2 regions of the Nonomuraea sp. NPDC050451 genome follow, and region 1 is predicted to be linked to the other one. Evidence: riboswitches for the same ligand, from Rfam matches in the RefSeq annotation. Region 1 holds a riboswitch; the other holds the start of a gene.

Region 1 (4,457 bases):
TCGCTCTCGGTCGGCTCGATCATCAGCGTCCCCGCCACGGGGAACGACATGGTCGGCGCGTGGAAGCCGTAGTCGATGAGCCGCTTGGCCACGTCGTCCACGGTGACCCCGGTCTCCTTGGTGATCTGCCGCAGGTCGACGATGCACTCGTGGGCCACCAACCCGCCGCGTCCCGTGTAGAGCACGGGGTAGTGCGGGGCGAGCCGCCTGGCCAGGTAGTTGGCCGACAGGATGGCCTGCTCGGTGGCAGCCGTGAGCCCCTCTGAGCCCATCATCCTGATGTAGGCCCACGAGATCGGCAGGATCCCGGCCGAGCCGTACGGGGCCGCCGAGACGGGACCCACCGGCGTGCCGTTGTGCAGCGGGTGGCCGGGCAGGAAGGCCGCCAGGTGGCCGCGGACCGCGACGGGGCCGACACCGGGGCCGCCGCCGCCGTGCGGGATGCAGAACGTCTTGTGCAGGTTGAGGTGGGACACGTCTGCGCCGAACTCGCCCGGCTTGGCCAGCCCGACCAGCGCGTTGAGGTTGGCTCCGTCCACGTAGACCTGGCCGCCGGCCTCGTGCACCTTGGCGCACACCTCGGTGATCGTCTCCTCGTACACCCCGTGCGTCGAGGGGTACGTCACCATGATCGCGGCCAGCGCGTCACGGTGCTTGGCGATCTTGGCGTCGAGGTCGGCCAGGTCCACGTTGCCGTCGGAGTCGCAGGCCACGACCACGACCCGCATGCCCGCCATGACCGCGCTGGCGGCGTTGGTGCCGTGGGCGGAGGACGGGATGAGGCAGACGTCGCGCTCGCCGTGGCCGTTGGCGCGGTGGTAGGCGCGGATGGCCAGCAGCCCGGCGAACTCGCCCTGCGAGCCGGCGTTCGGCTGGATGGAGACGCGGTCGTAGCCGGTCACCTCGGCCAGCCAGTCCTCCAGCGTGCCGATCAGCTCGCGGTAGCCCTCGGCCTGGTCGTCCGGCGCGTACGGGTGGATCGCGGCGAACTCGGGCCAGGTGATCGGCTCCATCTCGGTGGTCGCGTTCAGCTTCATGGTGCAGGAGCCGAGCGGGATCATGGAGCGGTCGAGCGCGATGTCCTTGTCCTGCAGCTTGCGCAGGTAGCGCAGCATGGCGGTCTCGGAGCGGTGGCTGTGGAAGACCGGGTGGCTGAGGTAGCCGGACTCGCGCGCCAGCGAGGCGGGCAGCGCGTCCGCGTCGAGGGCGAGCACGTCGCCGCGCTCGACGCCGAAGGCGGCCCACACCTTGGCGACCTCGGCGGCGCCGGTCTTCTCGTCGCAGGAGATCGACACGTGGTCGTCGTCGACCCGCCAGAGGTTCACGCCCTGCTCGACGGCGGCGGCGACCACTTCGGCGGCCCGGCCGGGCACGCGTACGAGCACGGTGTCGAAGAACTCGCCGTGCACGACCTCCAGGCCCGCCTGGCGCAGCCCGCCGGCCAGGGCCGCGGCGTGCCGGTGCACCCGGTGGGCGATCCGGCGCAGCCCCTCGGGGCCGTGGTAGACGGCGTACATGCTCGCGATGACGGCGAGCAGGACCTGCGCGGTGCAGATGTTGCTGGTGGCCTTCTCGCGGCGGATGTGCTGCTCGCGGGTCTGCAGGGCCAGCCGGTACGCGGGGTCGCCGTCGGCGTCCACCGACACGCCCACCAGGCGGCCGGGGAGCTGGCGCTGCAGGCCCTCGCGTACGGACATGTAGGCCGCGTGCGGCCCGCCGAACCCGAACGGCACCCCGAACCGCTGCGAGGACCCGATCGCGATGTCGGCTCCCAGCTCGCCGGGCGCGGCCACGAGGGTGAGGGCCAGCAGGTCGGCGGCGGCCACGACGAGCGCGCCCGCCTCGTGCGCGGCGGCGGCCACGGCGCGGAAGTCGCGCAGCCGCCCGGACGCGCCCGGGTACTGGACGAGCACGCCGAAGCACTCGGGCAGCTCGCCCTCGAGGGTGTGCTCCACCAGCGTGATGCCCAGGGGCTCGGCCCTGGTGGCGAGCACGGCCTTGGTCTGCGGCAGCGCGTCGGCGTCCACCACGAACACGCTGCTCTTGGACTTGCCCGAGCGGCGGGCCAGGGTCATCGCCTCGGCGGCGGCCGTGCTCTCGTCGAGGAGGGAGGCGCCCGCGACGGGCAGGCCCGTCAGGTCGGAGACGACGGTCTGGAAGTTCAGCAGCGCCTCGAGGCGGCCCTGCGAGATCTCCGGCTGGTACGGGGTGTAGGCGGTGTACCAGCCCGGGTTCTCCAGCAGGTTGCGCCGGATGACGGCGGGCGTGATCGTGTCGTGGTAACCCAGGCCGATCATGGAGGTGAGCACGCGGTTGCGCCCGGCCAGGGCGCGCAGCTCGGCGATGGCCTCGGCCTCGCCGACGGCGGCGGGCAGCTGGAGCCGGTCCTTGGCCCTGATGGCCTCGGGGACGGCCACGGCCACCAGATCCGCCACGGACTCGAAGCCCACGGCCTCGAGCATGCGCTGCTGCTCGGCCGCGGAGGGGCCGATGTGCCTGGACGAGAAGGGCGGAGCTGACAGGTCGGTCATGGACAGTGCCTCCTGAGGCTATGGAGACCGGCGCCGTGGCGCGGGCGAGTGCCGGATCTCCCCCTCTGTCAGCGCGGCGACGCCGCGACCTGAGAGCTTCACCCCGGGACTGGGGCTTGCACCGTCGGTGAGGCGCGCCTGGCGGGTGCGCCTGCTTTCCAGAGTTGCCTCACCCGAGCGGTACAGGGTGCCTGAGAGATTCCGGGGAGGGTTGCTCCTTCGGCGCCCTGAGACCCGGGGGTCTCAAGGACTCTCCCGCACGGGGTCGTCAGCCTTGCTGTCCTAGATTACAACCCTCCGCGTTACGCATGAATTTCCCCGGTAACGCGTTATGTGCGGATTGCCCGGTGGGCCGCGTCCTGCGGCCCACGGCAGGAGGGGGTGTGCTAGCTGAGGCGCCGCGCGCGGCGACGGCGGGCGAGCTCGTCAGCGGGGTGGTCGGCCGGGACGGTGTCCTCGACCGCCGCTCGTTCCCCCGGCAGCTCCGCGAGGGAGCCCTCGACCTCTCGCCAGACCCGGCCGAGCGCGATGCCGAACACGCCCTGACCGCCCTGGAGCAGGTCTATCACCTCGTCGGCCGAGGTGCACTCGTAGACGCTGACGCCGTCGCTCATGAGCGTGATCTGCGCGAGGTCGGCGACCCCGCGGTCACGCAGGTGCTGCACGGCCGTGCGGATCTGCTGCAGCGACACCCCGGTGTCGAGCAGCCGCTTGACGACCTTGAGCACCAGGATGTCGCGGAAGCTGTAGAGCCGCTGGGAGCCCGAGCCCTGCGCGGCTCTTATCGTGGGCTCCACGAGGCCTGTGCGCGCCCAGTAGTCGAGCTGCCTGTAGGTGATGCCGGCCGCCGCGCAGGCCGTCGGCCCGCGGTATCCGATGTCCGCCGGCAGCGTCGCCGGCTGTTCGTCGAAGAGCAGGCCCTGCTCCCCGGCACGCTGCCGCGCGCTCTCGCGCCGAACCGGATCTTCCTGGCCGGCCGTCTTTCCCTCGCCGCTGCTGACCGCCACGCGGACCTCCGGCTTTCTCTCATCCCGTGGCCTGATCTGGGGGTTCGTAAAGGGCGACCACGGGTTTCACTTGCACCGTAGGACCGTGACCATGCTCAGTCAACGATCCGGCTCGGCGCGTCGTGAAGCGTAAATGCACCGAAATACCTACCCCGCCCTGCCGAAGTCTTCGGGAGTGATCGTGTCAAGGAACTCCCTGAACTTCTCCACCTCGTCTTCCTGGTCGTCCGGGATGATCACCCCGGCCTCCTGGACGACCTCCTCGCTGGCGAAGATGCGCGCTCCGGTGCGCAGGGCGAGCGCGATCGAGTCGGACGGCCGCGCGCTCACCTCCACGCCGTTGGAGAACACCAGGTCGGCGAAGAAGATGCCGTCGCGCAGGGCGACGATGTTGACCGCTCGCAGGCCGACACCCAGAGCGCTCAGCACGTCTCGGAAGAGGTCGTGGGTGAGCGGCCGCGGCGGCGGCTCCTCCGCTTGGGCCAGAGCGATGGCCGTCGCCTCGGTCATGCCAATCCATATAGGAAGGAACCGCTCCCCGTGTGCCTCCTTGAGCAAGACGATCGGCTGATTTGTGGGCATCTCAACTCGAACGCCCACGACCTCCATCTGCAACACGGGCTGCTCCGTATTCCTGACCGGTCACCCGGCACAGCTATTTGCGGGTCGCTACTGCTGACTGGCTACTGCAATTCAACGTAACACCCGGCGGGCATGGAATGCGCCTCCGCCTCCCAGCTCGCCAGGGTCTCAACGCCCCAGCACGGACCGGATCCCCGACCGCACAAGGGATGCGTGCAGGTCGAGCAGGAGTGTGGAAAGCTCCCTGGCGACCTCGTCGGCCTCCCCGATGGCGCCGGGGGCCCGCCTTTTGAGTATGGGGGCGACGGTCTGCTCGACGAGCCCGCACTCGCGCTCG
Region 2 (4,457 bases), on a different contig from region 1:
GCCCGTCCCCGGCAGCCGCCTGGCCAAGGCGCTGGGCACGGAGCCCGTGACCGTCCCCCACTACCACCACCAGGCCATCGACCGGCTCGCGCCCGGCCTCACGGTCACCGCCACCGCCGATGACGGCACGATCGAGGCGGTCGAGCTGGACTCGGCCCCCTTCGCCGTGGCCGTGCAGTGGCACCCCGAGGCGGCCGAGGACGGCGCCCTCTTCGAGGCGCTCGTGGCGGCCTGCTGACCGCTCTCACCCCACGGGTCTGAGCACGCCGTTCAGGGCCACGGCCCCGGCTCCGTGCCTGGCGTCGAGGTCGCGGCGCTGCTCGTCGGTGACCACCCAGACCTGCGCGTTCACCTGGTTGCTCCGCACGCCGGACGACACCGAGACGAGACGGTCGCCCAGTTCGGCCTGGACCTCCCGCTGGATCGCCTCCAGCTCGCTCTGGCTGCGCGCCGCGCCGCTGACGCACAGCGCGCCGCCCCACACCTCGCGGATCCACGCCTCGCGGCCGGACAGGTCGCCCGTGAACTTCAGGTTGAGCACCAGCCGCCGCGGGTCGTTGGCCTCCGGCGACTCCGCGGGGAGCCCCTTCATGTAGCTCTGGTCCAGCCAGGCGCCCGCGAACTCCCCTGCCGTGCCGGCCCGCGCCAACGCCTGGTCCAGCGCCTGCTGGGTCGCCTTGGCGGGATCGACGGGCCGCCAGCCGCCCTCCGGCGCCGGGCACGGGCTGGTGAGGTCCTCCTCCTGAGCGGGGGCCGACTTCGCGGGAGCGCCCGGCGGCTCGGTGAGCGTCAGTCTGGTGCCGTCCCAGGTGCCCACGACGCGGTACCGGCCCCACTTCACGCCGCCCTGCGACTCGTGATCCACCTTGCCCCAGTCCCAGCCGACGACGTCAGGACCGCCGCACTGCGGCGGCAACGACTCCATGACCATCATGCACAGCTGCGGGCCGTGCCCGCCGCCTTCGAGCACCGTCAGGTTCGCCTCATAACGGGGCGGGGACGCGGCCTCCGATGCGCCGCAGCCCGTGAGGGCCAGGGTGGTCAGCAGGCCGAAAGCCGTCGTTCGCCGATTCATACCCCTTCGACGTCACCACCCCCCGGAGTGGTTCATGAGCGATCAGAACGCGACAACAACCCCATCACGGCACTAGGCTGACGGGCATCACCGGCGAAACCGTGCGGGAGAGTGCCCTGACAGCCGGTCAGGGTCCCTGAAGGAGCAAGCCCTCCCCGCAAACCTCTCAAGGCAAAGGACCGCGCGGACGCCGGACGGGAAATCTGCCACGCTTCCCGTCCGGAGGTGACCTCTGGAAAGCAGGCCCGCGGGGCCTCGCCGAAGGTGAAAGTCCGGCAAAACTCGGGCGAAGCTCTCAGGCATCGATGACAGAGGGGGAGGATGCTGGCATCCAATCCTGTGCAGAGGTGCGACAAATGTCCCGATCTACACCGCTACGAGACGTTCACGAGAGCCTCGGCGCCACGCTCACCGACTTCGCCGGGTGGCTCATGCCGCTCCGGTACGGGAGTGAGTCCGCGGAGCACAACGCCGTTCGCCAGGCGGCCGGGCTGTTCGACCTCTCCCACATGGGCGAAATCTTCCTGACCGGGCCGCAGGCCGGGCAGGCGCTCGACTACGCGCTGGTCGGCCACCTGTCGGCGCTGGCGACAGGGCGGGCCAGGTACACCATGATCGTCAACGAGCGCGGCGGGGTGCTCGACGACCTCATCGTCTACCGGCTCGACGACGACGAGTTCATGGTCGTGGCAAACGCCTCGAACTACGAAAAAGTGGCAAAAGAGCTGATTGAGCGGTCGAAGGCGTTCGACGTGCTGGTCGAGGACCGGTCGGACCAGTACGCGCTGATCGCCGTACAGGGGCCCCGATCCCAGGAGATCCTCGCCACGCTCACCGACGCCGACCTCGACGGGCTCAAGTACTACGCGGGCCTGCCCGACCTGGTCGACGGGCGGCAGGCGCTGATCGCCCGCACCGGCTACACCGGCGAGGACGGGTTCGAGCTGTTCGTCGCCAACCAGGACGCGGTGCCGCTCTGGCACGCCCTCATGGCGGCGGGTGAGCCGTACGGGCTCAAGCCCGCCGGCCTGTCCAGCCGCGACACCCTCAGGCTCGAGGCCGGGATGCCGCTCTACGGCAACGAACTGAGCGCCGAGCTGACCCCGTTCGACGCGGGGCTGGGCAGAGTGGTGAAATTCGACAAGCCGGGCGACTTCGTCGGCCGGTCGGCGCTCGAGGCGGTCAAGGACGACCCGCCCCGGCGCCGGCTCGTCGGCCTGGTCGCGCGGGGACGCCGGGTGCCGCGCCACGGCTACCCGGTCACCAAAGACGGCGCCGTCGTCGGCGAGGTCACCAGCGGTGCGCCCTCCCAGAGCCTGGGCAGGCCCATCGCGATGGCCTACGTGGACACCGGCGCCGAATCAGGCCTGGCCGTGGACATCCGGGGCAGCCATGAACCTATGGATTTGGTAGAGCTGCCCTTCTACAGGAGGAACAAGTGAGCAACATCCCTGACGACCTGAGCTACACCAAGGAGCACGAGTGGGTGGCCGGCCTCGACGACGGCCTCACCGTGACGATCGGCGTCACGGCCTTCGCCGCCAACTCTCTTGGTGACGTCGTCTTCGTGCAGCTCCCCGACGTCGGCTCGACCGTGGAGCCGGGCGACTCCGTCGGCGAGGTGGAGTCGACCAAGTCGGTGAACGAGATCTACACCCCCGTCGGGGGTGAGGTCGTCGAGGTGAACCAGGCCGTGGTCGACGACCCCAGCCTGGTCAACAGTGACCCGTACGGCGATGGCTGGATGTTCCGGGTGCGCGTCGAGGGCGACGCCGAGGACGTGCTCTCCGCCGAGGAGTACACGGCGCTCACCTCAGGCGATTCCTGACCTTTTTGCCGGGGCCCTGCGCGGGGCCCCGGCCCCAGCATGAAAGGCGCCATCAATGGCGATCAGCGTCTTCGACCTTTTCAAAATCGGCATCGGCCCGTCGAGCTCCCACACGGGAGGCCCGATGGCGGCCGCGCACAAGTTCGCCCGCGGGCTGCACGACGACGGCCTGCTCTCCCGGGTCACGCGGGTCGAGGCCATCCTGTACGGCTCGCTCGGCCTGACCGGCAAGGGCCACGGCAGCGACAAGGCGGTCCTGCTCGGCCTGTCCGGTGAGAAGCCCGAGCTGGTCGACGTCGACTCCATCGACGGCCGCCTGGCCGAGATGCGCGAGTCGGGCACGGTCAAGCTGTACGGGACGCACGAGATCCGCTTCGTCGTGGGCGAGCACCTCGTCTTCGAACGCAAGATCTCGCTGCCCGAGCACCCGAACGGCATGCGCTTCACCGCGTACGACGCCGACGGCGAGAAGCTGAGGGAGAAGGTCTACTTCTCGGTGGGCGGCGGCTTCGTCGTGGACGAGAAGGCCACGGGCGCCGACCGCATCAAGCCGGACGACACCGTACTGCCCCACCCCTTCACCACGGGCGAGGAGCTGCTCAAGCACTGCTCGAACACGGGCCTGTCGATCTCCGCGCTGATGCTGGAGAACGAGAAGGCGTTCGGACGCACCGAGGAGGAGATCCGCTCGGGCCTGCTGCGGCTCTGGGCGGTCATGTCGGAGTGCGTGCGCCGCGGCATCTCCAAGGAGGGCGTCCTGCCCGGCGGTCTCAAGGTCAAGCGCCGCGCCAACCAGCTCCACCGCCGCCTGCAGTCGGAGCCGGCGGAGAAGGACCCGCTGCAGGCCATGGACTGGGTCACGCTGTTCGCCTTGGCGGTCAACGAGGAGAACGCCGCCGGGGGCCGCATCGTCACCGCGCCCACCAACGGCGCCGCCGGCATCATCCCGGCTGTCCTGACGTACTACACCCGTTTCGTCCCGCACGCGGACGAGGAGGGCGTGGTCCGCTTCCTGTTGACGGCGGGCGCGATCGGCGTGCTGTTCAAGGAGAACGCCTCGATCTCGGGCGCCGAGGTCGGCTGCCAGGGTGAGGTCGGCTCCGCCTGCTCGATGGCCTCGGCCGGCCTCACGGAGGCCCTCGGGGGCACGCCCGAGCAGGTCGAGAACGCGGCCGAGATCGGCATCGAGCACAACCTGGGCCTGACCTGCGACCCGATCGGCGGCCTGGTCCAGATCCCGTGCATCGAGCGCAACGCGGTGGCCTCCAACAAGGCCATCACGGCCGCCCGGATCGCCCTGCGCGGCGACGGCCGCCACTTCGTGCCGCTGGATCGTGCCATCAAGACGATGCGGGACACCGGGCGGGACATGCTGGACAAGTACAAGGAGACCTCGCGCGGCGGCCTGGCCGTGAACGTGATCGAGTGCTGACCCCGGGAGCTAGGACAGCCTGGCGCAGGTCGCGTACGGAGTCACCCTGAATTGTGTGCTGCCGGCGGTCAGGAATTGAAGTCGCCATCCGTCGTTCGCGGCGGTGGGCGCATCGATGATCT

Evidence for each region. A riboswitch is a leader RNA that binds a small molecule or an ion and turns the genes downstream of it on or off. The one in region 1 is predicted to bind glycine.
Region 2: another riboswitch for glycine. It lies ahead of gcvT (glycine cleavage system aminomethyltransferase GcvT); the one in region 1 lies ahead of gcvP (aminomethyl-transferring glycine dehydrogenase).

Annotation. Positions count from the first base shown of each region.
Region 1 is NZ_JBITHZ010000011.1:119,780-124,236, forward strand. Features, by position in the region: gene gcvP (aminomethyl-transferring glycine dehydrogenase) at 1-2,531, opposite strand, end outside; glycine riboswitch at 2,700-2,799, opposite strand; gene ACIBI9_RS30920 (MerR family transcriptional regulator) at 2,918-3,538, opposite strand; gene ACIBI9_RS30925 (bifunctional nuclease family protein) at 3,686-4,156, opposite strand; gene ACIBI9_RS30930 (MerR family transcriptional regulator) at 4,289-4,457, opposite strand, start outside.
Region 2 is NZ_JBITHZ010000013.1:205,178-209,634, reverse strand. Features, by position in the region: gene ACIBI9_RS34530 (gamma-glutamyl-gamma-aminobutyrate hydrolase family protein) at 1-238, shown strand, start outside; gene ACIBI9_RS34525 (hypothetical protein) at 245-1,075, opposite strand; glycine riboswitch at 1,170-1,267, shown strand; glycine riboswitch at 1,298-1,397, shown strand; gene gcvT (glycine cleavage system aminomethyltransferase GcvT) at 1,432-2,517, shown strand; gene gcvH (glycine cleavage system protein GcvH) at 2,514-2,903, shown strand; gene ACIBI9_RS34510 (L-serine ammonia-lyase) at 2,959-4,335, shown strand; gene ACIBI9_RS34505 (hypothetical protein) at 4,345-4,457, opposite strand, start outside.